DNA from 3 places in the Pararhizobium sp. PWRC1-1 genome. Region 3 is predicted to be linked to each of the others. Evidence: predicted binding sites of a transcription regulator. Region 3 holds the regulator's gene; each other region holds the start of a gene.

Evidence for each region. Region 3 encodes HrcA, which represses chaperone genes, less so after heat shock. Its sites were predicted from a motif close to GTTAGCACTCNCNNNNNGNGAGTGCTAAC; they were not measured.
Region 1: groES (co-chaperone GroES) is a predicted target of HrcA. The motif match lies at 3,577-3,605, and genes of this name have one in related genera.
Region 2: groES (co-chaperone GroES) is a predicted target of HrcA. The motif match lies at 6,328-6,356, and genes of this name have one in related genera.

Annotation. Positions count from the first base shown of each region.
Region 1 is NZ_JAFCXE010000006.1:208,909-218,879, reverse strand. It holds gene ACP7E0_RS12395 (NAD(P)/FAD-dependent oxidoreductase) at 1-456, shown strand, start outside; gene ACP7E0_RS12390 (hypothetical protein) at 471-923, opposite strand; gene groL (chaperonin GroEL) at 1,512-3,155, opposite strand; gene groES (co-chaperone GroES) at 3,222-3,518, opposite strand; gene ACP7E0_RS12375 (chromate resistance protein ChrB domain-containing protein) at 3,787-4,620, shown strand; gene chrA (chromate efflux transporter) at 4,613-5,983, shown strand; gene ACP7E0_RS12365 (TIGR01459 family HAD-type hydrolase) at 6,108-6,956, shown strand; gene ACP7E0_RS12360 (bifunctional riboflavin kinase/FAD synthetase) at 7,005-8,003, shown strand; gene ACP7E0_RS12355 (BrnA antitoxin family protein) at 8,016-8,255, shown strand; gene ileS (isoleucine--tRNA ligase) at 8,789-9,971, shown strand, end outside.
Region 2 is NZ_JAFCXE010000009.1:106,221-116,191, reverse strand. It holds gene ACP7E0_RS15705 (Gfo/Idh/MocA family protein) at 1-260, shown strand, start outside; gene ACP7E0_RS15700 (carboxy terminal-processing peptidase) at 627-2,708, opposite strand; gene ACP7E0_RS15695 (J domain-containing protein) at 3,023-3,628, shown strand; gene ACP7E0_RS15690 (helix-turn-helix domain-containing protein) at 3,795-3,956, shown strand; gene groL (chaperonin GroEL) at 4,282-5,907, opposite strand; gene groES (co-chaperone GroES) at 5,981-6,277, opposite strand; gene ACP7E0_RS15675 (hypothetical protein) at 7,181-7,405, shown strand; gene ACP7E0_RS15670 (hypothetical protein) at 7,490-7,969, opposite strand; gene ACP7E0_RS15665 (hypothetical protein) at 8,160-8,609, opposite strand; gene ACP7E0_RS15660 (helix-turn-helix domain-containing protein) at 8,879-9,751, opposite strand; gene ACP7E0_RS15655 (N-acyl homoserine lactonase family protein) at 9,887-9,971, shown strand, end outside.
Region 3 is NZ_JAFCXE010000005.1:51,390-61,360, reverse strand. It holds gene ACP7E0_RS10000 (MarR family winged helix-turn-helix transcriptional regulator) at 39-527, shown strand; gene hemW (radical SAM family heme chaperone HemW) at 627-1,802, opposite strand; gene ACP7E0_RS09990 (non-canonical purine NTP pyrophosphatase) at 2,087-2,755, opposite strand; gene ACP7E0_RS09985 (VOC family protein) at 2,797-3,213, opposite strand; gene rph (ribonuclease PH) at 3,217-3,936, opposite strand; gene hrcA (heat-inducible transcriptional repressor HrcA) at 4,147-5,205, shown strand; gene grpE (nucleotide exchange factor GrpE) at 5,321-5,935, shown strand; gene ACP7E0_RS09965 (acetolactate synthase large subunit) at 6,026-7,579, opposite strand; gene ACP7E0_RS09960 (D-arabinono-1,4-lactone oxidase) at 7,715-8,950, opposite strand; gene ACP7E0_RS09955 (SDR family NAD(P)-dependent oxidoreductase) at 8,973-9,740, opposite strand; gene ACP7E0_RS09950 (helix-turn-helix domain-containing protein) at 9,842-9,971, shown strand, end outside.

The DNA.
Region 1 (9,971 bases), on a different contig from region 3:
GACGTTGCCAACGGCATTGTCGTCGATGGTTTCGGCCGTACGTCCGATCCCTCGATCCATGCAATGGGCGATTGCGCCGTACTACCCTGGAAGGACATCCGCATCCGGCTGGAATCGGTCCAGAATGCCGTTGACCAAGCCGAGGCCGTGGCAGCGCTGCTGGCTGGCGGCGAAGCGCCTTACGAGCCCAAACCCTGGTTCTGGTCGGATCAGTATGACGTCAAGCTGCAGATCGCCGGCTTTGGCCACGGACACGACGAGACGGTGGTGCGCAAGGGACAGCGCGAAGGCAGTATTTCGGTCTGGTATTTCACGGCCGGCAAGCTGGTCGCCGTCGATGCGCTGAACGACGCCAAAGCCTATGTCACCGGCAAGAAGCTTCTCGACCTCGGCCTGACGCCCGACCGCGCCATCCTTGCGGACCCGCAGGCAGACCTGAAGACGCTGCTGCCATAGGCGGCAGCCGTCCCCTATTGATGATGGTGATTGAAAATTCGCCCCTTGGCTTCCAACTGGAACCGGGGGAAGAAGAAGACGCCGAGCATCGATCCCGAATAGCGCTGTTCCAGCCCTGCGGATTCACCAACGCAGAAGACCGGCTGCTTCTGGCCCGAGGCCAGAATGATCGTGGTGGAAAAACAGAAGGACGATGAGGTCGTCGCGGCCTGTTCGAAAAGCGCGAGCACATGGTTGCGATCAGTACTGTCATAGCAGCGAACCAGATTGAGCAGCCCGCATTCGGCCTCATGCAGGCCGTGCATGGCCGCGGCTCTTTCACCCAGCCGAAAAAGCCCGTTCGACAGGTCTCCGGACCAGCCTTCGGAAAAACAGAACTGGCTGAGCAATTCCTGCCCGCTTTCGCCAAGGGCAAAGGAATCCGCTCCGGGTGTCTGGGGTGCGCCTGTTCTTGCAATCTTAAACAAGGCCGGCCCCGGTCTGTGCACAAAGTAAGAAATTCATTCGTCTCTTCCCGCTAACGGTTCACAAGAAACTATTTCCATTTTTCAGCATAGCTACAGTGCACCTTAAATAGATCCAGAGGCCTAGTTTGCTGCAACAGATAGAAAGCTTAACGTCAAGGTCTTGCCTCTTGTATGGACAAGACAAAACAAATTGTATGCGAGGAAAATCTACAGGCTTTATGGTCTGGGATCAAAGGAATGTTGGGTAAACAGTTAATGCGGAGAAATTGATATAGTCTGTCTTCAATTCTTCCGGGCTTGGATCCCTGTGAATCTGTGGTTCACTTGGTGCGCTGTTATAATTGCTTTTCCTGCCGCTTCAATGGGCTTGTGACAAATATTTTGCGGTCCGAGATAAATATTCAAGATTGCATCCATCTGCCCCGGTGCAATCGGAAACCGGTTCGAAAATCGGGGCGCGATCGGGGTGCCCAAGCTGGCTTTTTCCGCCGTGGGCGAGCAAAAAAGGGCGAACCTTGCGGCCCGCCCTTTCTTGCTCCGGAAATCCGGAAGCACTCAAGTCGTCATTCGTAATAAGGCAGCGCCTTATTACATCATGCCACCCATGCCACCCATGCCGCCCATGTCAGGCATGCCGCCGCCAGCCGAATCCTTCTTCGGCAGTTCGGCAATCATGGCTTCCGTGGTGATCAGCAGCGAAGCAACCGAAGCTGCGTTCTGCAGGGCTGTGCGGACAACCTTGACCGGATCGACGATACCCATGGCGATCATGTCGCCAAATTCGCCGGTCTGGGCATTGTAGCCGTAGTTGTCGGTGTTGCTTTCGAGGATCTTGCCAACGATGATCGAGCCTTCGTCGCCTGCGTTTTCAGCAATCTGGCGAACCAGCGACTGAAGTGCCTTGCGGATGATCGAGATACCGGCAGTCTGATCGTCGTTTGCGCCCTTGAGATCGAGAACGATCGAGGCGCGCAGCAGAGCCGTACCACCACCAGGAACGATACCTTCCTGAACGGCAGCGCGCGTTGCATTCAGCGCGTCGTCGATACGGTCCTTCTTTTCCTTCACTTCGATTTCAGTCGCACCGCCAACGCGGATGACGGCAACGCCGCCAGCGAGCTTGGCAAGACGTTCCTGCAGCTTTTCGCGGTCGTAATCCGAAGTGGTTTCTTCGATCTGGCCCTTGATTTGAGCAACGCGGCCTTCGATTTCGGCCTTCTTGCCAGCGCCATCAACGATGGTGGTGTTTTCCTTGGAGATCGAAACCTTCTTCGCACGGCCGAGCATTTCGAGCGTGACGTTTTCCAGCTTGATGCCGATGTCTTCGGAGATAACCTGGCCACCGGTCAGGATCGCGATGTCTTCGAGCATGGCCTTGCGGCGATCGCCGAAGCCTGGAGCCTTGACGGCAGCGATCTTCAGGCCGCCACGCAGCTTGTTGACGACGAGCGTAGCAAGAGCTTCGCCTTCAACGTCTTCCGAGATGATCAGGAGCGGCTTGCCGGTCTGAACGACGGCTTCCAGAACCGGAAGCATGGCCTGCAGGTTGGAGAGCTTCTTCTCATGGAGAAGGATGTAAGCGTCTTCCAGCTCGGCAACCATCTTTTCAGGGTTGGTTACGAAGTAAGGCGACAGGTAGCCGCGGTCGAACTGCATGCCTTCGACGACTTCGAGTTCGGTTTCGGCGGTCTTGGCTTCTTCAACCGTGATGACGCCTTCATTGCCGACCTTCTGCATCGCTTCAGCGATGTACTGGCCGATTTCCTTTTCGCCGTTGGCGGAGATCGTGCCGACCTGGGCCACTTCTTCCGAAGTGTTGATCTTCTTTGCCTTGGCAACGAGGTCCTTGACGATGGCTGCGACTGCGAGGTCGATGCCGCGCTTCAGGTCCATCGGGTTCATGCCGGCAGCAACGGCCTTGCCGCCTTCGCGAACGATGGCCTGGGCGAGAACGGTCGCTGTCGTGGTGCCGTCGCCGGCGATGTCGTTGGTCTTCGAAGCAACTTCGCGGACCATCTGGGCGCCCATGTTTTCGAACTTGTCTTCAAGTTCGATTTCCTTGGCGACGGAAACGCCGTCCTTGGTGATGCGCGGTGCGCCGAAGGACTTGTCGATGATGACGTTGCGGCCCTTAGGACCGAGCGTGACCTTCACTGCGTCTGCGAGGATGTCGACGCCGCGCAGCATTTTTTCGCGCGCGGTACGGCCGAACTTAATTTCTTTGGCTGCCATGTTAAAAACTCCCGGGCTGATGCCCAATTGGTTTTATGGAAAGTAGAAAGGTGGAAATCGGCTGGATCAGCCGATAACGCCCATGATGTCGGCTTCCTTCATGATCAGAAGGTCTTCGCCGTTAAGCTTGACTTCGGTGCCCGACCACTTGCCGAACAGGATACGATCGCCAGCCTTGACGTCGAGCGCGATGAGAGCGCCCTTGTCGTCACGGGTGCCGGTGCCGACAGCGACGATCTCGCCTTCCTGCGGCTTTTCCTTGGCGGTATCCGGAATGATGATGCCGCCCTTGGTCTTGGCTTCGGCCTCGATACGGCGCACGACGACGCGGTCATGCAGCGGGCGGAAATTGGTGCTTGTCATTGTCTAATCCCTCGATCAAATGACTTCACGGATCGTCTTTGCGATCCGATGGATGGATGTTAGCACTCCTATTGCTTGAGTGCTAGCGGCCTGGAGATAAGGATGGCTGTCTTGTGAGTCAAGAAGAAGACGGTTTGAATTTTTCATCGAAACGCTGATTGACTCGATTTGCTATTTTTTGTTTAACAGTTGCCATGGGGTCTGCGATCGCCCCACGAGGCGTCATGCCAGAATTTCGCGTCCACTCTTTAAAGAAAAGGGACGTATCATGGCCTCGTACAACTCCATTTCAGTTGAAAAACTCGCCCGCCTGACCGGAACTTCAAAAGGACCGGTCATCATTGATGTGCGCGACGACGAAGATTTCGCAGCACTGCCCTCGCTTGTTCCTGCATCCATGCGCCGCCCTTTTGCTTCGGCTTCGCAGTGGGCGGCGGATTATCGCGGCCTTTGGGTCGTGGTGGTTTGCCAGAAGGGCAAGAAGCTGAGCGAAGGCGTTGCCGCCTGGCTTCGAAACGCCGGCGCTCAGGCGGAAACCCTGGAAGGCGGTCTTGAAGCCTGGACCGCTGCGGGCCTGCCGCTCGTCCCGGCCGCCGCCATACCCGGTGGCAATGCCGGTGGTGCCTCTGTCTGGGTAACGCGCTCCCGCCCCAAGATTGACCGCATCGCCTGCCCATGGCTGATCCGCCGCTTCGTCGATCCCGCCGCATCCTTTCTCTTCGTTGCCCCGTCCGAAGTCGAGGCCGTTGCGGAGCGTTTCGGCGCCACGCCGTTCGATGTGGAGAATGTTTTCTGGAGCCATAGGGGTGAGGGCTGCACCTTCGATACGATGATCGCGGAGTTCGGCTTGTCCCTTCCCGCTCTTCAGCATCTGGCGCTGATCGTCCGCGCGGCCGACACCGACCGGCTCGATCTGGTGCCCGAGGCGTCTGGCCTGCTCGCCGCCTCGCTCGGCCTGTCGCGGGTGTTTGCCGACGATCTTGAGCAGTTGGAAGCCGGCATGACGCTCTACGATGCCTTCTATCGCTGGGCGCGTGACGCCACGCAGGAAAAACACGACTGGGTGCAACACGCCGCGAAGAAGGCCAAGGACCATGAATGAGGTGGTGCAGATACAGTCTCCGCCACCACATCCGTCCTTCGCGGAGGCTACCAAAGTCTGGGCGAAGATCGGGCTCCTGAGTTTTGGCGGCCCCGCCGGGCAGATCGCGCTGATGCACCGGGAGATGGTGGAAGCGCGCCGCTGGATTTCCGAGAGCCGGTTCCTGCATGCGCTGAATTTCTGCATGCTCTTGCCCGGCCCCGAAGCGCAGCAGCTTGCCACCTATATCGGCTGGCTGCTGCACGGCACGCGCGGTGGCATCGTCGCGGGGCTACTGTTTATCCTGCCTGGGTTCTTCGTCATCCTCGGCCTGTCATCGGCCTATGCGCTGTTCCAGCAAGCCGACTGGTTGACTGGTCTGTTCTTCGGGCTGAAGGCCGCGGTGCTGGCAATCGTCATTGAGGCGGTCATTCGCGTTGGGCGCCGTGCGTTGAAAACCCGTTTCGCGCTGATCGTTGCAGCGCTCGCCTTCGCAGCCCTGTTCTTTTTTGATCTGCCGTTTCCGCTCGTCGTTCTGGTGGCCGGCATTGCCGGATATGTCGCCACGCAGCTGCAGCCGGCAACAGGCGAAAAAGCCATGGCGGCGGCTGCGAAACAGGCACTTGCCGACAGACCCTCGGTCATCGACAGCAGCTTTCCGGATGGCGCTTCCAGCTGGAGCCGCACGTTTCAGGTTCTCGCCACCTGGCTGGCGCTCTGGATCGCGCCGTTCGTCGTCATCGGCGCGATACTCGGGTTTGGTACCGTTTACACCGCCATCGGTCTGTTCTTTTCGAAGATGGCGGTGGTGACCTTTGGCGGCGCCTATGCCGTTCTGGCCTATGTCGCGCAGCAGGCGGTCGAGACCTATCACTGGCTCAAACCCGGTGAAATGCTGGATGGCCTGGCGCTGGCAGAAACGACACCCGGGCCGCTGGTGCTAGTGCTGTCCTTCGTTGGCTTCATGGCCGCCTTTCGCGCACCGCTGGGGCTCGATCCGCTTGTCTCCGGCTTGCTCGGGGCGACGCTTGCGACATGGGTGACGTTCGTTCCGTGTTTCCTCTGGATCTTTCTCGGTGCCCCCTATGTCGAGACCCTGCGCAACAACAGGGCGCTTTCGGGCGCGCTTGCGGCGATCTCGGCAGCTGTCACCGGGGTTATCCTTAATCTGGCCGTCTGGTTCGGCCTGCACGTTCTCTTTTCCAGTGTGGATCGCTTTGCGGCAGGGCCGATGTCCATGCCGCTTCCCGTTTGGCAGACCTTCCAGTTTCCGGCTTTCTGCCTGGCCCTTCTGGCCGCCGTGCTGCTGTTTTTCTTCAAGCGCGGTGTCGTGGCGACGCTCGCCATCTGCGCGGTTGCCGGTTGGCTGATCCGTGGATTTTAGCGGTTCCATCTCGTTCCGCGCCGGAAACCTTGGAATTCAGCCGCCATTTTCCGGATCAAGACTTGTGTTTTTAACGCCTGCCTGCGATGTCAGCCCGACCATTTCTTTTCTGCGGGAAGCCAGCATGGCCGTTCGGATCAACAGTTTTCGCGACATTGCCAGCCGCTATGATGTCGTGCTCTGCGATGTCTGGGGCGTGCTGCACAATGGCGTCGAGGCGTTCAAGGGGGCCTGCGAGGCGCTGACCGAAGCGCGCGCCAAGGGTTTGACCGTCGTTCTGATAACCAATTCGCCGCGCCCGCATCCCGGCGTCATCGTCCAGATCCGCGGCCTTGGCGTGCCCGATAGCGCCTATGACAGGATTGTAACATCTGGCGACGTCACTCGCGCGCTGATCTCGGCCGGTCCGAAGAAGGTCTATTTCATCGGCGCGGAAAAGGATCTGCCGCTGCTCGAAGGTCTCGGCGTCAGCATGGTGTCCTCCGAGGAAGCCGAGATCATCGTCTGCGCCGGATTTTTCGACGACGAGACCGAGACTGCTGATGACTATCGCGCCACGCTGTCCGTTCTGGCCAAGCGCAAGGTTCCGTTCATCTGCGCCAATCCGGATCTGGTGGTCGAACGCGGTCACAAGCTCATTCCCTGCGCCGGCGCCATTGCCAAGGTCTATGAGGAGCTTGGCGGCGAAACCCGGATTTCCGGCAAGCCCTATGTGCCGATCTATCGCGCGTCCCTGTCAGAAGCCAAGGCCGTGCGCGGCGGGCTCGACCTGTCGCGGGTGATCGCCGTCGGCGACGGCATGCCGACGGACATCAAGGGCGCACAGGATTTCGGCCTCGATGTTCTCTACATCAGCGCTGGCATCCACGCGGCCGAATACATGGCGGCCGAAAAGACGGATGAAGCCAAGCTGACGGCATTCTTGAAAAACGAAGGCGCTACGCCGAAATGGTGGATGCCGAGACTGGCTTGACGGATCTGCCGTGGCCGACCTGCACGAAGAGATGACTGGCGAACGGACATGACGGTTTTTCATCGCAACGAGACCCGCGAACCCCTTCCGGAAGCGCTGCGCGGCGGGGTCATCGCCATCGGCAATTTCGATGGCGTGCATCGCGGCCATCAATCAGTTTTGAACCGGGCTCTGGAAGAGGCACAAGTGCGCGGCGTTCCGGCCCTGGTGCTGACCTTCGAGCCGCATCCCCGCAGCGTCTTCCGGCCGGACCGGCCTGTCTTCCGTCTGACGCCGGCGCCGCTGAAGGCGCGTATCCTCGAAGGCATGGGCTTTTCCGCCGTTATCGAATACCCGTTCGACCGGACCTTCTCCGAGCTTTCCGCCTCCGATTTCATCCGCTCAGTTCTGATGGACTGGCTGCATGCCAGCCATGTGGTCACCGGGTTCGATTTTCATTTCGGCAAGGGCAGGGAAGGCGGCCCGGCCTTCCTGATGGCCGCCGGTGGGGAGAACGGCTTTGGCGTCACGCTGGTCGATGCTTTTCGCGATGAGAACGCCTCGGTGATTTCCTCCAGCCATATTCGCGGGCTGCTGGGTGAGGGGGACGTGTCCCAGGCAGCCGGGCTGCTCGGCTATCGCTACACCGTGGAAGCTGAAGTGATCGACGGCAAGAAGCTTGGCCGGACACTCGGCTATCCCACCGCCAACATGCAGCTTCCGCCGGAAGTGGAACTCCGAAATGGCATCTATGCCGTGCGCTTCCGCCGCGCCGCTGGCAGCATTCATGATGGCGTCGCCAGTTTCGGCAAGCGTCCGACGGTCGATAGCAACGGCATTGCCCTGCTCGAAACCTTCGTGTTCGATTTTTCCGGTGATCTCTACGGCGAAGTCTGTTCCGTCTCTTTCTTCGGTCACCTGCGCGACGAGCTGAAATTCGACGGTCTCGATCCGCTGGTGGTGCAGATGAAGCAGGATGATGCCGAAGCCCGCGCCTTGCTCTCCGGCGTCAAGGCGCTCAGTATGATCGACAGCAAAATCGCATTCGGTCTGGATGCAAACTCCTAAAGGATGATCCCAATGGCCACCACGCCCCGCCGGCCCGTCAGCGCCATGGATGCCGCCGAAGCTTTGTTCAAGCCGGTCAAGAAGGTCGCAGCACCCGCCGTCGAGAAGCGCGCCTTGCCGGAAACCAGGGAGCTGGTGTCCATCAAGCTCGACAGCGCCGTGCTCCACTATTTCCAGGACGACGGCCCTGGCTGGCAGGACCGCATCAACGACGCGCTCCGCGCCGTCATGCTGGAAAACCCGAAGGATTAATGGGCTTTTCTGCTGCGTTCCCTCTTCTCCCCAGCGGGGAGAAGGTGGCCCGTAGGGCCGGATGAGGGGGGGCGAAGGCCACTTCTGTCTTGCTCCGGCTTCGCCGAAGCGCCCCCTCATCGCCTCACTGCGTTCGGCACTTCTCCCCGCTGGGGAGAAGAGGGAGCCCGTTGCGCGCTCTTCATCTAAATTAAAATGAGGTGGCGGCATCATGTGCCATCGCTAACTCGCTGCCGGTTCCAATATCAATAAAATGCCGGAAACTGCGCTTCATCGCCATGACGCACATCGTTCTTTGAAACTTTGCCGTTCTCATCTTCCTTTTCGCGCAAAAACCGCTTAAACAACCGCCACCATGACCCGATATCGTCGATTGATACGTGATCAGCGAATTATTGGCCCGGCCTTCCCAGCGCTTTGATAGCCGCCGGAAGGTCCGGGTTTTCGGCGTTCGGCACGAGCGCCACCGTTTCCCTTATGATATCCCGTTCGCATGCGCGGCGACACGCGCCCCAGATATGATTGCTGAAACCATGACCGATACTGCCGAAAAGCTCGATTATTCCAAGACCCTCTATCTGCCGGAAACCGAATTTCCGATGCGTGCCGGCCTGCCGCAGAAAGAGCCGGAAACGGTTGCCCGCTGGCAGGAGATGGGCCTCTACAAGCAGCTGCGCGCCTCGGCCGCCGGCCGCGAAAAGTTCGTGCTGCATGACGGCCCGCCCTATGCCAATGGCAATATCCATATCGGCCATGCGCTGAACAAGATCCTGAAAGACATCATCACCCGCTCGTTCCAGATGCGCGGCTTTGACTCGAACTACGTGCCGGGCTGGGATTGCCACGGCTTGCCGATCGAATGGAAGATCGAGGAAGCCTACCGCGCCAAGGGCAAGAACAAGGACGAGGTCCCGGTCAACGAATTCCGCCAGGAATGCCGCGATTTCGCCGCCAACTGGATTAAGATCCAGTCGGCCGAGTTCAAGCGCCTGGGCATCGAGGGCGACTTCGACAATCCCTACACGACGATGGCCTTCCATGCCGAAGCCCGCATTGCCGGCGAACTCTTGAAGATCGCCAAGTCCGGCCAGCTCTACCGCGGTTCCAAGCCGATCATGTGGTCGGTCGTCGAGCGCACGGCGCTGGCGGAAGCAGAGGTCGAATATGCCGATATCGAGAGCGATGCGATCTGGGTGAAGTTTCCGGTGCTCGAAGGGCCAGAAAGCCTCAAGGACGCCTTCGTCGTCATCTGGACCACGACCCCCTGGACTATCCCGGGCAACCGCGCGATCGCCTATTCGTCGCGTTATCCTTACAGCCTGTTCGAAGTCGAAAGCGCCGAAAACGAATTTGGTCCGCAGCCGGGCGAAAAGCTGATCTTTGCAAAGCGCCTTGCGGACGATTGCGCTGCCAAGGCGAAAGTGACGCTCAAGCCGGTTCGCGACGTGACGCCGGAAGAACTGGGCGCGATCACCTGCGCCCATCCGCTGGCCGCCCTCGGCTACGACTTCAAGGTTCCGCTTCTGAACGGCGACCACGTCACCGATGACACCGGTACCGGCTTTGTGCACACGGCACCCGGCCATGGCGCCGATGACTTTGAAGCCTGGATGGACAATGCCCGGGCTCTGGAGGCGCGCGGTATCTCGTCGAAGATCCCGTTCACCGTCGACGACGCCGGTTTCTACACCAGCGACGCGCCCGGTTTCGGTCCGG
Region 2 (9,971 bases), on a different contig from region 3:
AACAAGGCTTTCGGCGCGTCCTGACAGCACCCTCTCATGCACCATACGGTCACTTCATCCCGGCGCCCGGTCATGGCCTCGGCTTCAATGACCTGAAAATCATCGAGTGCCACGAACTGATCCGCGCCATCGAGGGCGAGCCATTTTCGGCGATCGATTTCAGGCAGGGCTTGCGCATCGAGCAGTCCGTCCATGCCATGGCGCGATCGTTTGATGAAAGAGCCTGGATCGAGGTCGACGAGGGTGCAAATCACCTCTGAAGAAGAGCCCTGCGGTCAAGTACCACATAGGCTTCGCACCAACTCTGCTCCTACGCAGACTGGAAAGCCTTGGGCACCCAGGCAGGCTTTGCCATGCCGTAGCCGCTTTTTTTTCAAAAACCCATGTAGGTAAATGATCATTCTGCGCTGAAGATTTGATCCTGCGTTCGAACATACGGTTTCGGGAACGCGAAGGCGCCTGCATTGGGGAGGCGCCGTTTGGCCGGGCAGAGGCTGGAGAAACTCCACATCCGTGGGAGATTACATTGGGTATGCTTGCCTATGTTTTCATGACATGCTGAATGCCAAGCGCCTACCGCAATTGGCCAATGTTCCGCCCGATTTTCCCAATTGTTGAGTGGCTGCCTATTGCATCCCTTCCTGCAAATCCGCTTCATCGGCAAGAATGGCGGCGGCTTCATTGAGCAAAACATCTTTTGCATTCTTGCGGGCATTTTCGATTGCAATATCAGCGCTCAGGCTGCGCTCGTTTGCTTGCAGCCCGTCATCTTCACCAAGGTCCATCCCATCGTTTATCTGCGCGCGTGCCTTGAGACGAGTTGCCTGAGCAGCCAATTCATTTCGACGTTCGGTTAGATTGAGAGAGATGACGCCTTTCTCGCGCTGCGCTTTCAGTTCGGCGATGTCTTCCACAAAGCGTTGGAAATCCCCATCGTTTCGCACCCGAGCATCATGACGCTTTTGCAGTTGCGGCAGCAAAGCCGCCAAATCACCGGTAGGCGCATATTTCGCTGGCTTGATCTGTTTCCACGGCAAAGCGTTGTCATAACTCGCTTCACCAAAGCTCTTCGTATCGGAAAGGCCCGGCAAGCTGATATCAGGCGTGACGCCGTGCAGCTGCGTCGTTCCGCCGTTAACACGGAAAAACTGGGCAATCGTCAATTTCAGCTGGCCGAATTTCGGTTTGCTGTTGTTGGCCGCCTTGTCAAGATCAACCACGGTTTGCACGGTGCCTTTGCCGAAACTGGGTTCGCCGATGATCACACCACGGCCGTAGTCTTGTATCGCTGCTGCAAAAATTTCGGAAGCCGACGCAGAACCGCGATTGATCAAAACACCAACCGGACCAGTCCAGGCGGGCACTGGACGATCATTGCTTTCGACCTCTACCCTGCCGTTGGCACCGCGTTGCTGAACCACGGGACCTTTTCCGAGGAACAGACCTGTCAATTCAATCGCCTCGGTCAACGAACCGCCGCCGTTGTTGCGTAAATCAATTACAACACCATCGACGTCGTCTTGCTTCAGTTCGCCGAGAAGCTTGCCAACATCACGGCTGGCACTTCGATAATCCGGGTCGCCTTTTCGCCGCGCTTCGAAATCTTCATAAAACGCCGGCAACGTAATCACGCCGATTTTGCGCGTCGCCCCGCCATCCTTTATGGAAAGGGTGGTTTTCTTGGCAGCCTGCTTTTCGAGGCTTATCTTATCGCGCGTCAGCCTGATGATGCGGTGGCTGCCATCTGGCCCGACATCCGCTGGCAAAATGTCCAAACGTACGACAGAACCTTTTTTCCCCCGTATCATTTGCACGATTTCATCGAGGCGCATGCCCACCACTTCCTTTACCGGGCCGTCCTCGCCTTGACCGACACCGGTGATGCGGTCACCGACCGTAAGCTTGCCCGACAATTGCGCCGGGCCACCTGGCACGAGTTCACGGATCGTCGTGTAGTCATCCCGCTCCTGCAAGACCGCACCGATACCAACCAGCGAAAGCTTCATGGAAATATCGAACTCAGCTGAAGCCCTTGCGCCGAAATAGTCTGTGTGCGGATCAACCGACGTCGTATAGGCACCCATGAAGGACTGGAAAACATCGTCGCTCTTGTACTTGAAAGCGCGCTCGAAGGAGTTTTGATAGCGTTTGTCGAGCGTATCGCGAATGATCGCGTCCGTTTTGCCCGCCAGCTTCAGCCGCAGCCAGTCGCCTTTGACACGTTTTCGCCAGAGATCATCGCTTTCGGCTTCAGATTGCGGCCAAGGGGCTTCGTCGCGCAACAAGGAATAAGCTTCCTGCACACTGAAATCGAAGTTCTGTTTGAGCAAGGTGCGCGCATAGTCCATCCGGCCGGCAACGCGCTGCTCATAGACGTTGAAAATCGAAAACGGGATCCGCAGGTCTTCCCGTTTAATGGCATCGTCAATCTTTGCGCTGTCAGCCATGAATTTATCGATGTCCCCCTGCAGAAACAGCGTTCGGTCTGGATCCAGGGACTTGATGAAGCGGGTCATGATCTTGGCTGACAAGGCATCGTCAAGCGCTATGGGCCTGTAGCCGAAACGCGTCAGAAATTGCGCGCTCAAGCGAGCGGCTTGCGCCTGTTGCTGTAGTGGCGCCAAAACGGGCAGCGATTCGGTTTCCAGAGCATATGCGGATGGTGCGATTGCCAGGAAGATGCCAAGCAAGCGGTAATGTATACGCATTCAGCTTCCAATTCTTAATGTCGTGTCATTGACGAGTGACGTTGGTGGAACAATTATGGTTCTTTGGCAATCGAAGGGATGCGCTGCCTCGATGCACCGGTCCTCCGCGCCCATCTGCTTTGAAGAGCCACGCTATTTCGCTCAATTCAAGATCGCGTGACGTAGAAATCCCCGATGGCAGGCAGCTGGGCCGGTCTTGGAAGGATGCCTGATTATTGATATCTGGGCTAGACGCCCCGCGCACCTCATAAAAGTCCTGATGGATTCGTCCACAAAATCTTGCCGTCATGGCACGCTACGTCCATATAGGCGTTATGACGCTTGATTCGAAAATATTTGTCGGCCTTAAATCGACCCGCAAGAAGTCGGCTCCCACCAGCCAACCCGCTGGTCCGAAATGCCAATGGGATGGCTGCGAAAAGATTGGCACGCATCGCGCCCCTGTCGGCCCGGGTGCGGAAGGCCTGTATCTGTTGTTCTGTCTTGAGCACGTGAAAGACTACAACAAAGGCTACAGCTTTACGACGGCTCCATCGGACGCGGACGTCGCCCGCTACCAAAAGGAAGCGACGACCGGTAGTCGTGCGACCTTTGGTACCCGTGTCCAGCAAGCAACCGAAATTCCCATCCCGTCCACTGTACGCTCCGGTTCTGCAAAAACACTAAACGCCCGCAGAGATGCACAGAACCGGGTGCAAAAAAACGGTATCCCAGTCCGAAAACTCAAGGTGCTTGAAGCCAAGGCCTTTGAGACACTCGGTCTTTCGCCGGAGGCGACCCCGGAGGAAATCCGGAGCCGTTATAAAGAACGGCTCAAAATGCATCATCCCGACGCCAACCAAGGTAACCGCACCTCCGAAGACGAGCTTCGCGCATCGATCGAGGCACACAAGATCCTCAAGCTGAACGGGTTTTGCTGACGCGCACTCATTGATTGTGTAGCCCATACAATCCCATGGGGAGCTTCTACCCATCTCCCTTTTCAAGAGAAGTGCCCGACCTGAGAGATAGGTGGCGTTTCGTCGCGGACATGAGTAAACACTTTTTCGCTTTTGGCGGGAGGTGTTGATGCAGTAGACTGGATTTCTGCGTCGCCGGGTCATTGGAGGGGGACGGCGTGACAATCTGTGCCGAAAGTTCGGCATCCCGCGTAAAACCGGTTACACGATCTTCAATCGCTACAAGACTGACGGTCTGGAGGCGCTGAACCAGCGCTCCCGGCGACCGGTGCGCTATGCGAGGCCATGATTGTCTTGTGCAAGCAGAACAACCGCATTGGGGTGCCCGGAAGATCAGGGAGCTGTGGTTCGCAAGCTTGCAGACGATGTGCGGGTTCCCTCCAGGAGCACGTTACATACCGTTCTCGAACGTCATGGGCTAAGTTGCCCATGCCGGCAAACAGCCCCGGTCCGAAGGGACCACTTCATCTCAAGCCGTTTTGCCGAACTATGCTCGGGTGCCGAGATGCACGGGGCAGTTCAAAAATAGTTCTGTTTATCAGTCGCTAAGAGGGATCCGGTCGCCGGACCCCTCTTAGTTGGAATACTGTCGGCGTTTTCGAAACGAAAACGCGTTACATCATGCCGCCCATGTCAGGCATGCCGCCGCCAGCCGAATCCTTCTTCGGCAGTTCGGCAATCATGGCTTCCGTGGTGATCAGCAGCGAAGCAACCGAAGCTGCATTCTGCAGGGCCGTGCGGACAACCTTGACCGGATCGACGATACCCATGGCGATCATGTCGCCGAATTCGCCAGTCTGAGCATTGTAGCCGTAGTTGTCGGTGTTGCTTTCGAGGATCTTGCCAACGATGATCGAGCCTTCGTCGCCTGCGTTTTCAGCAATCTGGCGAACCAGCGACTGAAGTGCCTTGCGAACGATGTTGATGCCGGCAGTCTGATCGTCGTTGGCACCCTTGAGATCGAGAACGATCGAGGCACGCAGCAGAGCCGTACCGCCGCCTGGAACGATCCCTTCTTCGACCGCTGCACGCGTTGCGTTCAGCGCGTCGTCGATACGGTCCTTCTTTTCCTTCACTTCGATTTCAGTCGCACCGCCAACGCGGATAACGGCAACGCCGCCCGAGAGCTTGGCAAGACGTTCCTGCAGCTTTTCCTTGTCGTAGTCGGAGGTCGTTTCCTCGATCTGGCCCTTGATCTGAGCAACGCGGCCATCGATCTCGGCCTTTTTGCCCGCACCATCGACAAGGATGGTGTTTTCCTTGGTAATGGTGACCTTCTTGACGCGGCCGAGCATGTCGAGCGTGACGTTTTCCAGCTTGATGCCGATATCCTCGGACACGACCTGACCTGCGGTCAAAATTGCGATGTCCTCGAGCATGGCCTTGCGGCGATCGCCGAAGCCCGGAGCCTTGACGGCAGCGATCTTCAGGCCGCCACGCAGCTTGTTGACGACGAGCGTTGCAAGCGCTTCACCTTCAACGTCTTCCGAGATGATCAAGAGCGGCTTGCCGGTCTGAACGACGGCTTCCAACACAGGCAGAAGCGCCTGCAGATTGGAAAGCTTCTTTTCATGCAGCAGCACATAAGCGTCTTCGAGTTCGGCCACCATCTTTTCAGGGTTGGTCACAAAATACGGGCTGAGATAGCCGCGGTCGAACTGCATGCCTTCGACGACTTCAAGTTCGGTTTCGGCGGTCTTGGCTTCTTCAACCGTAATGACGCCTTCATTGCCGACCTTCTGCATCGCGTCCGCGATGTACTGGCCGATTTCCGTTTCGCCGTTGGCGGAGATCGTGCCGACCTGGGCCACCTCTTCCGACGTGCTGATCTTCTTAGCCTTGGCCACCAGTCCCTTAACCACTTCCGTCACGGCAAGGTCGATGCCGCGCTTCAGGTCCATCGGGTTCATGCCGGCAGCGACGGCCTTGGTGCCTTCGCGAACGATGGCCTGGGCGAGAACAGTCGCTGTCGTGGTGCCGTCGCCGGCAATGTCGTTGGTCTTCGAAGCAACTTCGCGCACCATCTGGGCGCCCATGTTTTCGAACTTGTCCTCGATCTCGATTTCCTTGGCGACCGTCACACCATCCTTGGTGATACGTGGTGCGCCATAGGATTTGTCGATGATGACGTTGCGGCCCTTCGGACCCAAAGTGACCTTGACGGCGTCGGCGAGGATGTCGACGCCACGCAGCAGCTTTTCGCGCGCGTCACGGCCGAATTTAATTTGTTTGGCAGCCATGTTAAAAACTCCCGGGCTGGTGCCCAATTGGTTTTATGGAAAGTGGAAAGTAGAAAGGTGGAAACCGGCTGGATCAGCCGATAACGCCCATGATGTCGGCTTCCTTCATGATCAGAAGGTCTTCGCCGTTAAGCTTGACTTCGGTGCCCGACCACTTGCCGAACAGGATACGATCGCCAGACTTGACGTCGAGCGCGATGAGAGCGCCCTTGTCGTCACGGGTGCCTGTGCCGACAGCGACGATTTCGCCTTCCTGCGGCTTTTCCTTGGCGGTATCGGGAATGATGATGCCACCCTTGGTCTTTGCTTCGGCCTCGATACGGCGCACCACAACGCGGTCGTGCAGCGGACGAAAATTGGTATCAGCCATGTTTGGATTCCTTAATGGGCGCAGCCGGATGGCTTCTCCCCTTCACGATCAGTAGCACTCTCCACCTGGGAGTGCCAGCGATCATTCTACGACAGAAGATAATCACAATCCCTGTGTGTTCGAATAATTAAAACATAAACCCAGTGTAGTGTGTTAAAGGATTGGACATCCAATTTATCACGGGAGTCCGGCGATGAAATCATTCTTCGATTCCATTTATCACTTTCAATATGTGCTTTTCTTCATCCAGTGGACTTTGACCTTATCTTTGGCGCTCGGCGCCTACATGGCTGTCTATAAGGCATATTTCTGAACAGACGCACATTTTACCTTATCTTCATGATGAAGATACCCAGCTCCCCACCTTCCGGAGACCATCGAATGATCAAGTTTCGTCCAAAGACAGAAGAAGAGTTGAAGCAGCCGTCTGCGCCAGCGGCAGACAAGGCCGTCACCACCAAGCCCGCGGATCCGAAGAAACGCGTGAACGACTGAACGCGCCGGGGTTCACCGGATAAGCGGCGAGAACGCCGTGGCTGAGCGAAAGCATCCCACAGCGGAAGACAAAATCTGTGACGCCTTTTGAAATAAAGCGATCCCATTATCTGTGGCGATTGCAGGAGGTGTCTTTTGAAAATGATTTCGTCGGATTCGACGGCGATATCCCGATCGGGCGGAATTCCTCGAGCCACGTCCGCGCTTCAAAGGATTGTGGCGCTGGTCGAATGCCCGGAGCGAAACTGCCATTGCATCGCAAGGTTATGCTGTATCCGCCCATCTGGCAGCGGCGGCGGTTGAAGCTTTGTACGAAAAATTGCGGGCTTCCGATCAGCCCGATCCGTTACGCGAACACCAATGACCCATGACAAGCCCTGTCGCTTTTCATACCGAGAAGGAAACTCCATGAACGTCGATTTTGCCATCTCCGGACGCTATGTGCACGAGATCAAAGCAGTTCTTCAATCCGTGGGCATTAACGAGGGCACCGAATATGATGCGCTGCCTTTCAGCCCCGCGAGCCGCGCAGGTGGCCAGCACACCTTCGCGTTTCGCAACAAACAGTCTGCTCTGGAGGCCACGACAACTTGGGAGGCACACGTCAAGCAGCGCGCTCTTATACATCGCTGATTCTGACGTCCGGTCCTGCAAAGCACCGGACGCCCCTGTGGCGTGATAGGCTGCCGGAAACATTCTGTGCGGTGCTGGTGCCCCCTATTTGGGATAGTCCCGGGTAAAAGCATCCAGAACGTCAATCAGAACTTCGTTGACTTTATCCGTGGTGAAATCGTCCAAGCCGATCACGTTATGTCCAACCGATACGCTTTGGGCTGATGACCTGCGGTAGTGCTGGAACTGGATGTGATCCTCAGTCAGGCTCACGGCACTTCGGATCGAACGACCCGTGAGTTCGCTGGCTATTTCCATCTCGACTTTTGACGACGTTCCCGGAGCAGGCTCAGTGAGACGCATTTTTGGCATATCGGCCATTTGAAGCTTCTGGTTCAGGATCTCGATGAGGCTTTCGATCTTCGGACGGAAAACCCGTACCCAATTGTCCTCGACCCATTGTCTCCGGTCGGCCTTCCTGGACTTGGCAAGCTCGATCTCCTGCTGCTTTCGTCTGGCTTCGCTCTCGATGCGGCTTCCCAGTGCGAGAAGTTTATTCAGGCGCTCATCGGTGAATTTGGACATGGTCATTCCTAGAAACTTTGAAACAGACGGTTGGCAATCGGATGTGTGGAACAACATTCCAAGATGACGCCCGGCATGTCGGCATCGACTCTTTGCTGCAAGCGATACAGGAAACGAACCAGCGTGCCGGCGCCTCCACAAAGCCGTTTGAAGACGCCGTTGATACCAGGGGCCCCTGAAGCTTACAGCATCAAAGGGTTTTAGTAATCTCGAGTTCGCAGGATTTTGCCAGTGCAGTATTTGGCTTGTCTGCGCCTAACGGGGTAGCCCAACCGGCCTTTTCGACGATCCCGCTGCGAGAATATGGCCCGGCTGCCTTCAGTTCGACAAGCACCGCAGCGCTCAAAGGATCGGATTTGGATTTTTCAACGCAATAGGGTGTAAGGGCGGTGGCAATTCCCGAAGATGTTTCGGTTGCGGAGTTCTTTCGCGCAGTGCCGCCGGTCACCCAGCCGCCCCAGGTAAAACCAACGATGGCCATTGCGATAGCGCCGGCGACGACGCCGTTGAAGGCAGGCTTCGTCCAAGTGGGGATATCCAAAATATGATCCAATCCTTCGAGGGCGCCGAAACACACAAATGCATGCCGACATGCATCGATAGCACCATGCACAGATATCTTTGCATCAAATCGATGCATCACGGGCAATACATCCTACCGAAGTCCAGGGGTGTTCTGGCCCAATCGCACTGGGCATCGGCAAGCTCTGGCATCTGAAGCGGGCTCCACCGTTCCACTGGAAAATTGGGCGGTGTCACGTTGTTTCATGAAGACCCGGACAAGGCGTTTGCCTGTCAACTCAGGCAGTGACGCGGGTCACTGCTTTCGACTGCGCCATTGCGTCTCAACCGCCCTTGGCGTTGAGGTGCCCCAATCTGGCTTAGTCAATCAGATGATACACTTGCTCATCAGGACCGGCGACCGCTTGGCGAATGGCCGAAGCTTTCCCTGTAGCGCCGGGCGAAATGTGAGCGTGAGGCATAGCCGGCGGCCTCGGCAGCGGCAAAACTCGATGCGCCGGCGGCGAGCGCGGTTTGGCCAGCCCGAAGGCGCTCGGTTCGAAGAACGCTGCGGAAGGACGTGCCTTCCGAAGCAAGCCGACGGCGCAGCGTCGAAGACCCGAGGCCGAGACGGTCGGCGACCCGCTCGACCGTCCAGGCCTCCGACGGTGCGCTTCCGATTAGCCAAGCCACCTCCTCGGGCAGGCTGGCTTCGAACAACGGACGGGCGGCGGCGAGCGGCCGCAGAAGCGTCAGGACCTCCATCAGCCGCACCGCCTTGACCGCTTCGCCCAGCGCTTCGCTGGCGATCGCCGTCGCCGCATGAACAAGCGTATGCACGAGATCCGCATCGAGCGGCACGCTAAACTGCCGGTCGCCATCGCGAACGCTCGTCTTCTCGCTTCCCGTAAACGGCGCGATGGCGGCCGGCAGCGCCCGCACCTCCAGCAATAGCGATTCATAAGAAGAAGTTGGCCCGGCAGGAATATTAACGACATCCATCGGCACGCGCGCAGGCAGGACGAAGACAGTGCCCGGTTCGAAGAAATGCGTCGTATCGCCGTGCCAGACTTCCTTGCGCCCCCTCAACATGATGCCGATGAGAGGACACGGAAGCTCGATCGCCTTCAGACGCTCTCTGTCCAGGGAGCAGTAGGAAAAAAGTTGGTGGCCATGCGCATATCGCCCGGCCGTGCCGTCCGGCGCCATCATCGGCCGCAGACGCTCCACAAGCATGGATCGAAGATGGGCGTCGTCGCTGCTTTTGTAATGAATGTTCATGCTCGAAACGATAACGCAGGACGCGCCAATAAAAAACCATACAGGTGAGCGTTTTGGGCTCGAAATCGATCGAACCGGACCCTCCACAGCGAACAGGATGCGTCAAAAGCGGTCTCCTCATCCACGGAGACTGACATGAGCCCGATTGCAACAATCCTCTTTTCCACCGCTGCCTTGATAGCATCCACGGCCCATTCCGCCGAGGTTGAACTCTGGCGGC
Region 3 (9,971 bases):
ATCTTGACGTCAAGATGAATTCTGCGTACCAGAAAACCATGGATGAAGATCACGTCGATAGAATTTTGGCGCAATGGCGCAAGGAGCGCCCGGACCTTGAAGTCGCGCCCATGGGCCTTCTCGGCAGGCTGGCGCGGCTATCGACCTATCTCAGCCGCGAGGTCGAGAAGACCTTTTCAGAGTTTGGACTGTCGTCGGCGAGCTTCGACGTGCTGGCGGCCCTGCGCCGCTCCGGCAACCCCTATCGGTTATCGCCCGGCGATCTGCTGGCCACGACGATGATCACGTCGGGCACGATGACCAACCGGATCGATCAGCTGGAAAAGGCAGGGCTCGTCGAGCGGTTGACCAACCCGGAGGATCGTCGCAGCGTGCTGATCGCACTGAAACCGGAAGGGCTCGATCTGGTCGAGCGCGCTGTCACCGTCCATGTCGCCAACCAGCACCGGTTGACGGCGCTGCTCGATCCGGACGAGCGGAAAGCGCTGGATGCAATCGCCAAAAAGTATCTGGCTTCGTTCGAGTAAGACTTAGAGCATTTCCGCTTTTCTTCGAACCGCGAAAACGCTCTAACTTTTTGTCTTTGCGCAATTCCGGACGCGCTACGCACTTTTACTGGAATTGCTCTAGCAGGCGAGATCGGCAACCACGGCATCGAGGATCAGCATGCCGGCCGGCGTGCAGCGCAGGCGGGAATTGCCCAGCCGCTCGATGAAGCCATGTTCGATCAGGAACTGTTCGCGGTCCGGATCGGGCTCGCGGCCGGACAGGTCCTGCCAGCGGACGAGGTCTATGCCTTCCTTCAGACGCAGGCCCATCAGCAACAGCTCGTCGGCCTGCTCGCCGTAGCCCAGCACTTCCTGATCGACCATGCCGTGGCCATGGTCCTCGACCAGTTGCAGCCAGGTTTCCGGCTTGCGTTCTGTCGCGGTGGCGATCTTGTCGCGGCCGCGCGTCAACCTGCCATGGGCGCCCGGGCCGATGCCGGCATAGTCGCCATAGCGCCAGTAAGTGAGGTTGTGGCGGCTCTCGGCGCCAGGTGCTGCATGGTTGGAAACCTCATAGGCCGGCATGCCGAAACCTTCGGTGATCTCCTGCGTTGCTTCGTAGAGCACGGCGGAATGCTCGCCGTCGGGCACGATCAGCTTGCCCGCCTTGTGCAGGCCGTAGAAAGGCGTGCCTTCCTCGATCGTCAACTGGTAGAGCGACAGGTGATCGACGGCATAGGAGACGGCCTGCTTCAACTCCTGCTCCCAGGCCTCGACGGTCTGGTTCGGGCGGGCATAGATCAGATCGAACGACATGCGCGGAAAGATATCGCGCGCCAGGCCGATCGCCTTCAGCGCATCCTCGACATTGTGCAACCGGCCGAGAAACTTGAGATCCCGGTCGTTCAGCGCCTGGACGCCGAGCGAAACTCGGTTGACGCCAGCGGCGCGGTAGCCGCGAAAACGGGTTGCCTCGACGCTGGAGGGGTTGGCCTCCATGGTGATCTCGATACCGTCGGGCACATGCCAGAGATTGGCAATGCCGTCGAGAATGGCCTCGACCGTCGCCGGGTTCATCAGCGATGGCGTGCCGCCGCCCATGAAGATGCTGGTGACGGTGCGTGGCCCCGACATGTGCCGCATCGCGGCCATTTCGGTCAGAAACGCCGTGACGAAACGTGGCTGATCGACCGGCTGATGCCGGACATGGCTGTTGAAGTCACAATAGGGACATTTGGCAGCACAGAAGGGCCAATGCACATAGACCCCGAATCCGGGCTCCTTGCTGTCACCGATGGAAGAAAAAGTGGCCATTCTGGTTTGGGTCTTTCAGGCGCTCGGGCGCGATGTCGTTAAGGTCGTGTCGTATGTTGGTTGCTTGGCATCGCAACTTACTACACCGTCATTCCTGTGCTTGTCACAGGAATCCAGCCACGCGACGTCCGTCGCGTGAAGGAGCCTATCGCGCCGCAGACGCGGCGCTGCTGGATCCCTGTGACGGGCACAGGGATGACGGAGGATGGTTGACCCGTCAATTACCACCTCGGAGATTGAGGTGGCCACTGAAAAACTGGCAAAGAATCGGCGAAGCCATCACTTTACGCACTCAGGCACGTCTCCGCAAAAAGCTTGAACGCCCGGGCGCGGTGCGACAGCGCGTCCGTATCGCCGTGCTTCCAGCCGTGCTTCCAGCCGTGCTTCCAGCCGTGCTTCTCGTCACCGCTCATTTCGCCGAATGTGGTGTCGTAGCCGAGCGGTTGAAAGACCGGGTCGTAACCAAAACCTTGGTCCCCGCGCGGCGGCCAGACGATATGGCCTTCGACCTCGCCACGGAACAGCTCGACATGACCGTCCGGCCAGGCAAGGCACAGCACCGAGACGAAGCGGCCGGTGCGCCGGTCGAAGGCGGTGGCGCCTGCCTCCTGAATAGCGGTCTCGACCTTTTGCATTGCCATGGCGAAATCGCGCGTACCGTCGGCAGTCTCCGCCCAATTGGCGGTGTAGACGCCCGGATCGCCGTTCAGCGCATCGACGACAAGGCCGGAATCGTCCGAAAGGGCAGGCAGGCCGGAGGCCTTTGCCGAGGCCAGCGCCTTGATCGTGGCGTTTTCCTCGAAGGTCGTGCCGGTCTCGTCCGGTTCGACGAAATTGAGATCGGCCGCCGATTTGGCTTCAAAGCCCATCGGGCCGATCAGGTCGCGGATTTCGCGGATCTTGCCGGCATTGTGGCTGGCAACGATCAGGGTCTTGTCTTCAAGCTTGCGCATGGCGCCTTTCTCATCCGGCGGTCAGTCGCCGCCCATTCGTGTCAATCGATAGCCCAGAGGCTGGCCTCGGCGCATTCCAGGCTGTTTCCGGCCGGATCGCGGAAATAGAAGGAGCGTGCGCCCGATGGCCAAAGCACCTCGGTTTCGATCGCAATACCTACGGTCTTCAGCTTCTCTTCCCAGCCGCCGAGCTGGCCTTTCGGCACCCGGAAGCACATATGTCCCGGGCCGTGCGTGCCATGTGGCGGAACCTGCAGCCCGTCTGCCAGCGGCGGTTTGAGCGTCTCCGCCGGATTGAAGATCAGGAGAACGCCGGGGCCGCAGCGAAAGAAGATATGCCGGTTGCCGGCGCGGCTGATTTTCTCAAGACCGAGAACGGAGCCGTAAAACGCCTCCGCCGCATCGAGATCGTCAACGTAAAGCGCCGTCTCCAGAATGCCTTCGAACGGTGCGGCCATGGCTCAGCCCCCGATTGCCTGCTTCTGCATGCCGACCAGTTCGGCAATGCCGTTCTTGGCAAGGCCGAGCAGCGTGCCGAATTCCTCTTCGGAAAAAGGCTTGCCTTCTGCCGTTCCTTGGATTTCGACGATGCCGCCAGAGCCGGTCATGACGAAATTGGCGTCGGTTTCAGCGGCCGAGTCTTCCAGGTAGTCGAGGTCGATCACCGGCTGATTGGCGAAGATACCGCAGGAGATCGCAGCGATATGGTCTTTCAGGACCTTTTCCACCTTGATCATGTTGCGCGCTTCCATCCAGGCGAGGCAATCGCGCAGCGCAATCCAGGCGCCGGTAATCGAGGCGGTGCGGGTGCCGCCATCGGCCTGGATGACGTCGCAATCGATCGAGATCTGACGTTCGCCGAGTTCCTTCAGGTCGACCACGGCGCGAAGCGACCGGCCGATCAGTCGCTGGATTTCCTGGGTGCGGCCGCTCTGTTTGCCCGACGCAGCCTCGCGCTTCATACGCTCGCCGGTGGCGCGCGGCAGCATGCCGTATTCGGCGGTGACCCAGCCCTTGCCGCTGTTGCGCAGCCATGGCGGCGTCTTTTCTTCCAGGCTCGCCGTGACCAGCACATGCGTATCGCCGAACTTTACCAGGCAGGATCCTTCTGCATGTTTGGAAACATTGCGCTCGAAGGAAACCTTGCGCATCTGGTCGGTTTTTCTGCCGGAAGGCCGCATCATGAACTCCTTTGATGTTTGTCAGCCTTCTAACCTAAGTTCGGAGGAAGGGAAATCATTTGCGCTAAAAGAGTGGAGTAGGGCCAAAAGGCGCTGTACGGCGGGCTCTCCAGCCAATTTCCCTTTTGCTATCCGGGCCGGGATCACTATATTTCAATTGACTTCAACAACATGGGTTTTTGCGTTCGAATGATGGTGGATAAATCTGCAATGCGGGAAAGGCTTTCGGCGCTTGACGAGCGTTCGGGCGAGATCTTCCGTCGCATTGTGGAAAGCTATCTGGAAAGCGGTGAACCGCTCGGTTCCCGCAGTCTGTCGCGCATCCTCCCGATGTCGCTGTCGCCGGCATCCGTGCGCAACGTCATGAGCGATCTCGAAGACCTTGGCCTGATCTATTCGCCACATATCAGCGCCGGGCGCCTGCCGACGCAAAATGGCCTGCGCTTCTTCGTCGATGCCTTCATGCAGGTGGGCGATTTGTCGCCCGAGGATCGCGCCTCGATCGACCGGCATGTCCGCCGCGTAGACCGCGACCAGCCTGTCGAGACGTTGCTGAACGATGCCAGCCAGATGCTGTCGGGCATGTCGCGCGGGGCAGGGCTGGTGATTACCGCCAAGAACGATCCGGTGCTGCGGCATGTCGAGTTCGTCCGGCTGGCGCCGACCAAGGCGCTGGCGGTCCTTGTTGGCGAACATGACCAGGTGGAAAACCGCATCATTGAGCTGCCGGCCGGCGTCACCAGCTCGCAGCTGACGGAAGCGGCCAATTTCCTGAATGCCCATCTCGCCGGGCAGACGCTGCCCGAGGTGCGTGGCCAGCTTGAAAAGGTCAAGGAAACGGTCCGGCGCGAACTCGATACGCTGAGCCAGGACCTGGTCGAGCGTGGCCTTGCCATCTGGTCGGGCAGCGAGGCGGATGACAAGCCGACGCAGCTGATCGTGCGCGGCCGTGCCAATCTGCTCGAGGGACTGGCCGGTGCCGAGGATCTCGACCGCCTGCGCATGCTGTTCGACGATCTGGAAAAGAAGGACAGCCTGATCGAAATCCTCAATCTGGCCGAAAGCGGGCCGGGGGTGCGGATCTTCATCGGGTCGGAAAACAAGCTGTTCTCGCTGTCCGGCTCGTCGCTGATCGTCGCGCCCTACAGGGACAGCGACGACAAGATCGTCGGCGCTGTCGGGGTCATCGGGCCGACGCGGCTGAATTACTCGCGCATCGTGCCGATGGTGGACTATACGGCGCAGCTGATGTCGCGTTTGTCGCGATAATCGGCCGGGAAGCAGCCGGTTTTTCCGGCAGCTTTCGATTGTACCCTTGATTTTTCGGCTTCAAAGCTCGATATCGACACCAAATCCTAGATATATTGACATTCCGGAGACCGTCATGACCGACGATATGAACAAACACGGTGCTGAAGCGAACGCGGACGAAGCAGCTGCCGCCTATGCCGAAGCCGCCGACGAGCAGGTCGATACCGCCGTTTCCGAGCCGGATCCGCTAGAGCTTGCCAAGGCTGAAGCCGCCGACATGCGCGACCGCTATCTGCGCCTTGCCGCTGAAATGGACAACCTGCGCCGCCGCACCGCGCGCGACGTCAAGGATGCAAAATCCTATTCCGTCGCCGGCTTTGCCCGCGACATGCTGGCCGTGTCCGACAACCTGCGCCGCGCGCTCGATGCCATTCCGGCGGAAGCGCGCGAGGCCGGCGATGTTGGCTTCAACGCACTGATCGAAGGCGTCGAGATGACCGAGCGCGCCATGCTGTCGGCACTGGAGCGTCATGGCGTCCAGAAGCTGGAGCCGGTCGGCCAGAAGTTCGATCCGAATTTCCATCAGGCAATGTTTGAAGTTCCGAACCCGGAAGTTCCGAACAACACCGTCGTCCAGGTCGTTCAGGCCGGCTACACCATCGGCGAACGCGTCCTGCGTCCCGCCATGGTCGGCGTCGCCAAGGGCGGCCCGAAGGTGGTTGCGGCAGAAGAAAACCCGGAAGCTTGAGGCTGAGGTCGCTCCATGCCGTGCATGGGGCGATAACCGCCGCACTGATTTCTTGGCGGCCAATCCCCGGGACTGGTGGGCGATTGGCTGTCAGATAACGGCTTCTATCAAAAAAGGGCCGTGACGCGACAAGGCGTGGCCGAGAAGACCCATGAACTCCTCGCAGGTGCGGGCACGCGCCGCTTCGACCCCCATGCCCTTTGCCATCGACACCCAGTCCAGCGACGGATTGTCGAGATCCAGCATTTTCCGGGCGTTTTCCCCGATCGTCTGAACTCCGACGTTGCGCATTTCTCCATGCAGTACCGCGTAGGTGCGGTTGGCGAAGATGATCGTGATGATGTCGAGATTTTCCCGCGCCTGGGTCCATAGTCCCTGAATGGTATACATCCCGCTTCCATCGGCTTGCAGGTTCAAAACCTTTCGGTCGGGGCAGGCGATCGCAGCACCGATGGACAAAGGTATACCGATACCGATAGCGCCGCCTGTGTTCATCATAAAATCGTGTGGAGCCGACTGTTCGGAAAGTGAAAAGAATCTTCGGGCTGAGGTAATACCTTCATCACAAACAATGGCGTTGTCCGGAAGTTTTTGCGCCACGATCACTGCGACTGCGTCTTCTGTGAGTGCTCCGCTGGGCCGCCCTTCATTTGCGGCGGTCCTTGCCTGCGGCACTGCCTGCGAATTTTTTATCCCCAATTCATCCCGAAGCGCCTCCAGCGCTGTTTTCAGGTCCTCTCCATGGGCTGCCAACGTCAGTACTTGGCAGCCTTTGTGAACCAGCCGCCCGGGCTTGCCGGGATATGCAAAGAAAGCAACCGGCTCCGGTGCGCCGACGAGGACGAGAACGTCAATGTCGGCCAGCATCTCCAATGCCGCGTCGATCGGGTAGGGGATGCGGGTTGGCGCCACGCGGCCGATACCGCGCTGCATATGCGCCACCTGCACTTCGCTGAACAGACGTACATCGAGCGCGGCCGAGATTTGCCCCGCGATCTCCAGCGAATCTGCGTATGCCGCCGTTCCTTTGACAAAGATAGCACTCCGGCCGCGGGCTTTGCGGATCGCTTCCGCTGCGCCGCGTATTGCCTCGCCCTTGGCGGCGGAAGGCTGGGGACGGTCGATCACTGCCGATGCGGGCGGCCTTGCTTCGCTCCACGCCGCATCCGCAGGCAGGATCAGGGTTGCGATGCCTGGAGGCGACAGCGAAGCGTGAATGGCGGCTTTCGTTGCCGTTGCAACGTCGTCTGGCCCTTCGATCCGCCTTACCCAGTTGGACATCGGTGCAGCCAGGCTCTCGATGTCCGATGTCAGAGGCGCGTCGAGAGGAAGATGGTAGGAGGCATGATCGCCGACGACGTTGATCATCGGAACGCGCGCACGCCGGGCGTTGTGAAGGTTGGCGAGCCCGTTTGCCAATCCCGGCCCGGTGTGAAGCAGCGTTGCTGCCGGCCGGTTGGTCATCCGTGCATAGCCGTCGGCAGCGCCGGTCACCACGCCCTCGAAAAGCCCCAGTACGCAGCGCATTTCAGGCCGGCGATCGAGAGCCGCGACAAAATGCATCTCCGACGTGCCGGGATTGGCGAAGCAGATATTGACGTCATTGGCCAAAAGCACATCGCACAGAATATCAGCACCGTTCATGGTCAGCCTCCCATCCGCCCATTGCCGCGTGAACGCTCAAGAATGATGAGCGCCCGCTGTTTCTACCACGCACACCATCTCCCAACAATTTGCGGCGCAGTACGTCATCTGTCCCCGCTGCCAAAGTGCACGAGATCACCCAAATAGCTGCTTCAGATGATCGTTCAAAAACCGCCCCTCCGGATCGAGCTTGTTCCTCAGAGCCCGGAACTCTCCCGCGCGTGGATAGAGTGCCGTCACATCCTCGGCACCCAGAAAATGCAGCTTGCCCCAATGCGGGCGTGAGCCGAACTGGCGCAGGATATCGTCGACATCCTTCAGGTAGTTCCAGTAGTCCGTGCCCGGTTGGCCCGAGACTGACAGCGTGATCGAATCCTGCTCGGAGAACGGGCTGATCCAGCCGCCATCGCCGGCGGTGAAGCGGTATTCGATCGGGTAGATGCAGGTCGGGTGTTTCTCCAGCATCAGCTTGCGCACCTCGGTGCAGGCCTGCTTGCCGTATTTGACCGGCACCGCATATTCCAGCTCGTGGAAATTCGGCACATATTCGATCGGGTAGATTTCCGAGGAATAGGCGATCTTCTCGAACGCGCTCTCCATCGGCGGCGCATCGGTGATGTCGATGGTCTTCATCTCGCAGACGTCAGACAGGCTTGTGGTGGTCGAGACCGAGGATGTATCCGGCAGGCAGTAGCAGTGGCGGCTCTCCGGCACGGGGCACCAGAAGAAGCCGAAATGGCGGTGGTTGGCAGCCAGATCGTCGTGGCTCTCCATGCATTCGTCGAAGGTGCAGCGCCACAGCTTCTCCTCCAAATTGTAGCTGTCCATCACCTGCAGGGTGATTTCGGAGATGACGCCGAGCATGCCGATGGAAACGCGGGCGGCGTTCAGCATGTCCGGCTCGCTATCATCGATGGCGAGAATGCTGCCGTCCGGCTGCACCAGCCGCATGCCGACGATCTGCGAAGCCATGTTGCCAAGTGTAAGGCCGGTGCCGTGCGTGCCGGTTGTCAACGCGCCTGCCAGCGCCTGGCTGTCGATATCGCCCTGGTTGATCATCGAAAGCCCGCTGCGCTTCAAGGCCTTGCCGAGCGTGTTGATCGTCGTGCCGGCATGGACGGAGACGCGTTTGCGCGCCGTGTCGATATGGCTGATGCCCTGCAGGCCGGACAGCGTCAGGTGCAGTCCGCTGGTCAGCGCCACCGGCGTGAACGAATGCCCTGAGCCGGCGCAGCGCACGTTCAGCCCGTTCGAGGTTGCCTCGCGCACCATATCCGCCAGAGCCGCCTCGCTGTCCGGTGCCCCCCGGTGCCTGACGATGCACGATTGATTTCCCACCCAGTTGCGCCAGTGTCCGCCTGATTCCATCATGGTTCGTTCTCCCCTTTGTTCTTCACATCGCGGTGAAGCAATTATCGACGAACAGATGTGTGCCGTTGACGAAGCTGGATTCATCGCTGGCGAGGAACAGGGCAGCCTGCGCCACCTCCATCGGATCGCACATCCGCCCCTGCTGGGCGGCGATCGCCGCGTCGGACACATCGACGCCGTACTTGGCAAGGCCGACCAGCTCGCGCTTGCCGTGGTCGGTGGCGATGAAGCCCGGGCAGACGGCGTTGGAGCGGATACCACGGTCGCGGAACTCCACCGCAATCGCCCGGGCAAACATATGGCAGGCACCCTTGGTCGTGTCGTAGAGCACTTCCATCGGCGTTGCCGCGACGGCTGAGATCGACGAGGTTGAAACGATACTGCCGCCACCGGCGGCCAGCATGCCGGGCAGCACGGCCTTGGTCATCAGGAACATCGAGCGCACGTTGACGGCCATCAGCCGGTCCCACTCGTCTTCTTCCGTTTCCAGAAACGGCCCGACGGCCAGGATGCCGGCATGATTGAAGAGAACGGTGATCGCCCCGAACGTATCTTCCACGGCCTTGACGGCCGCTTTGACCTCGGAAGAAACCGACACGTCCGCCGGCGCAAAGAAAGCCTGTCCGCCCTCGGCGCGGATCTGGGCTGCAACCTCTTCGCCCTTGCTGCGCGGCAGATCGACGATGCCGACGCGGGCGCCTTCGCGGGCAAACAGCTGGGAGGCGGCAAGGCCGCATCCGCCAGCGCCTCCACTGATCAACGCGGTCTTTCCGGAAAGTCTGCCTGCCATCGCCGTTCTCCTCGTGCTTTTGCTTTCCAAGGATTATTGTCGACGCAATGGGGGCTGTCGATATCCCATAAGGGATAGATCGCCCGAAGAATGTCCGAAGAATGAAGGTGCCGCTTTTGCTGCCAGACGAATCCCGCCAGATCGCCGCGCTGATAGATAGTCTCTCGACGCCGGGGTTCGGTGAGGCGCTCGATGCGATGCTGCGCGACGTCGCAGCGTTCGACCTGTCCG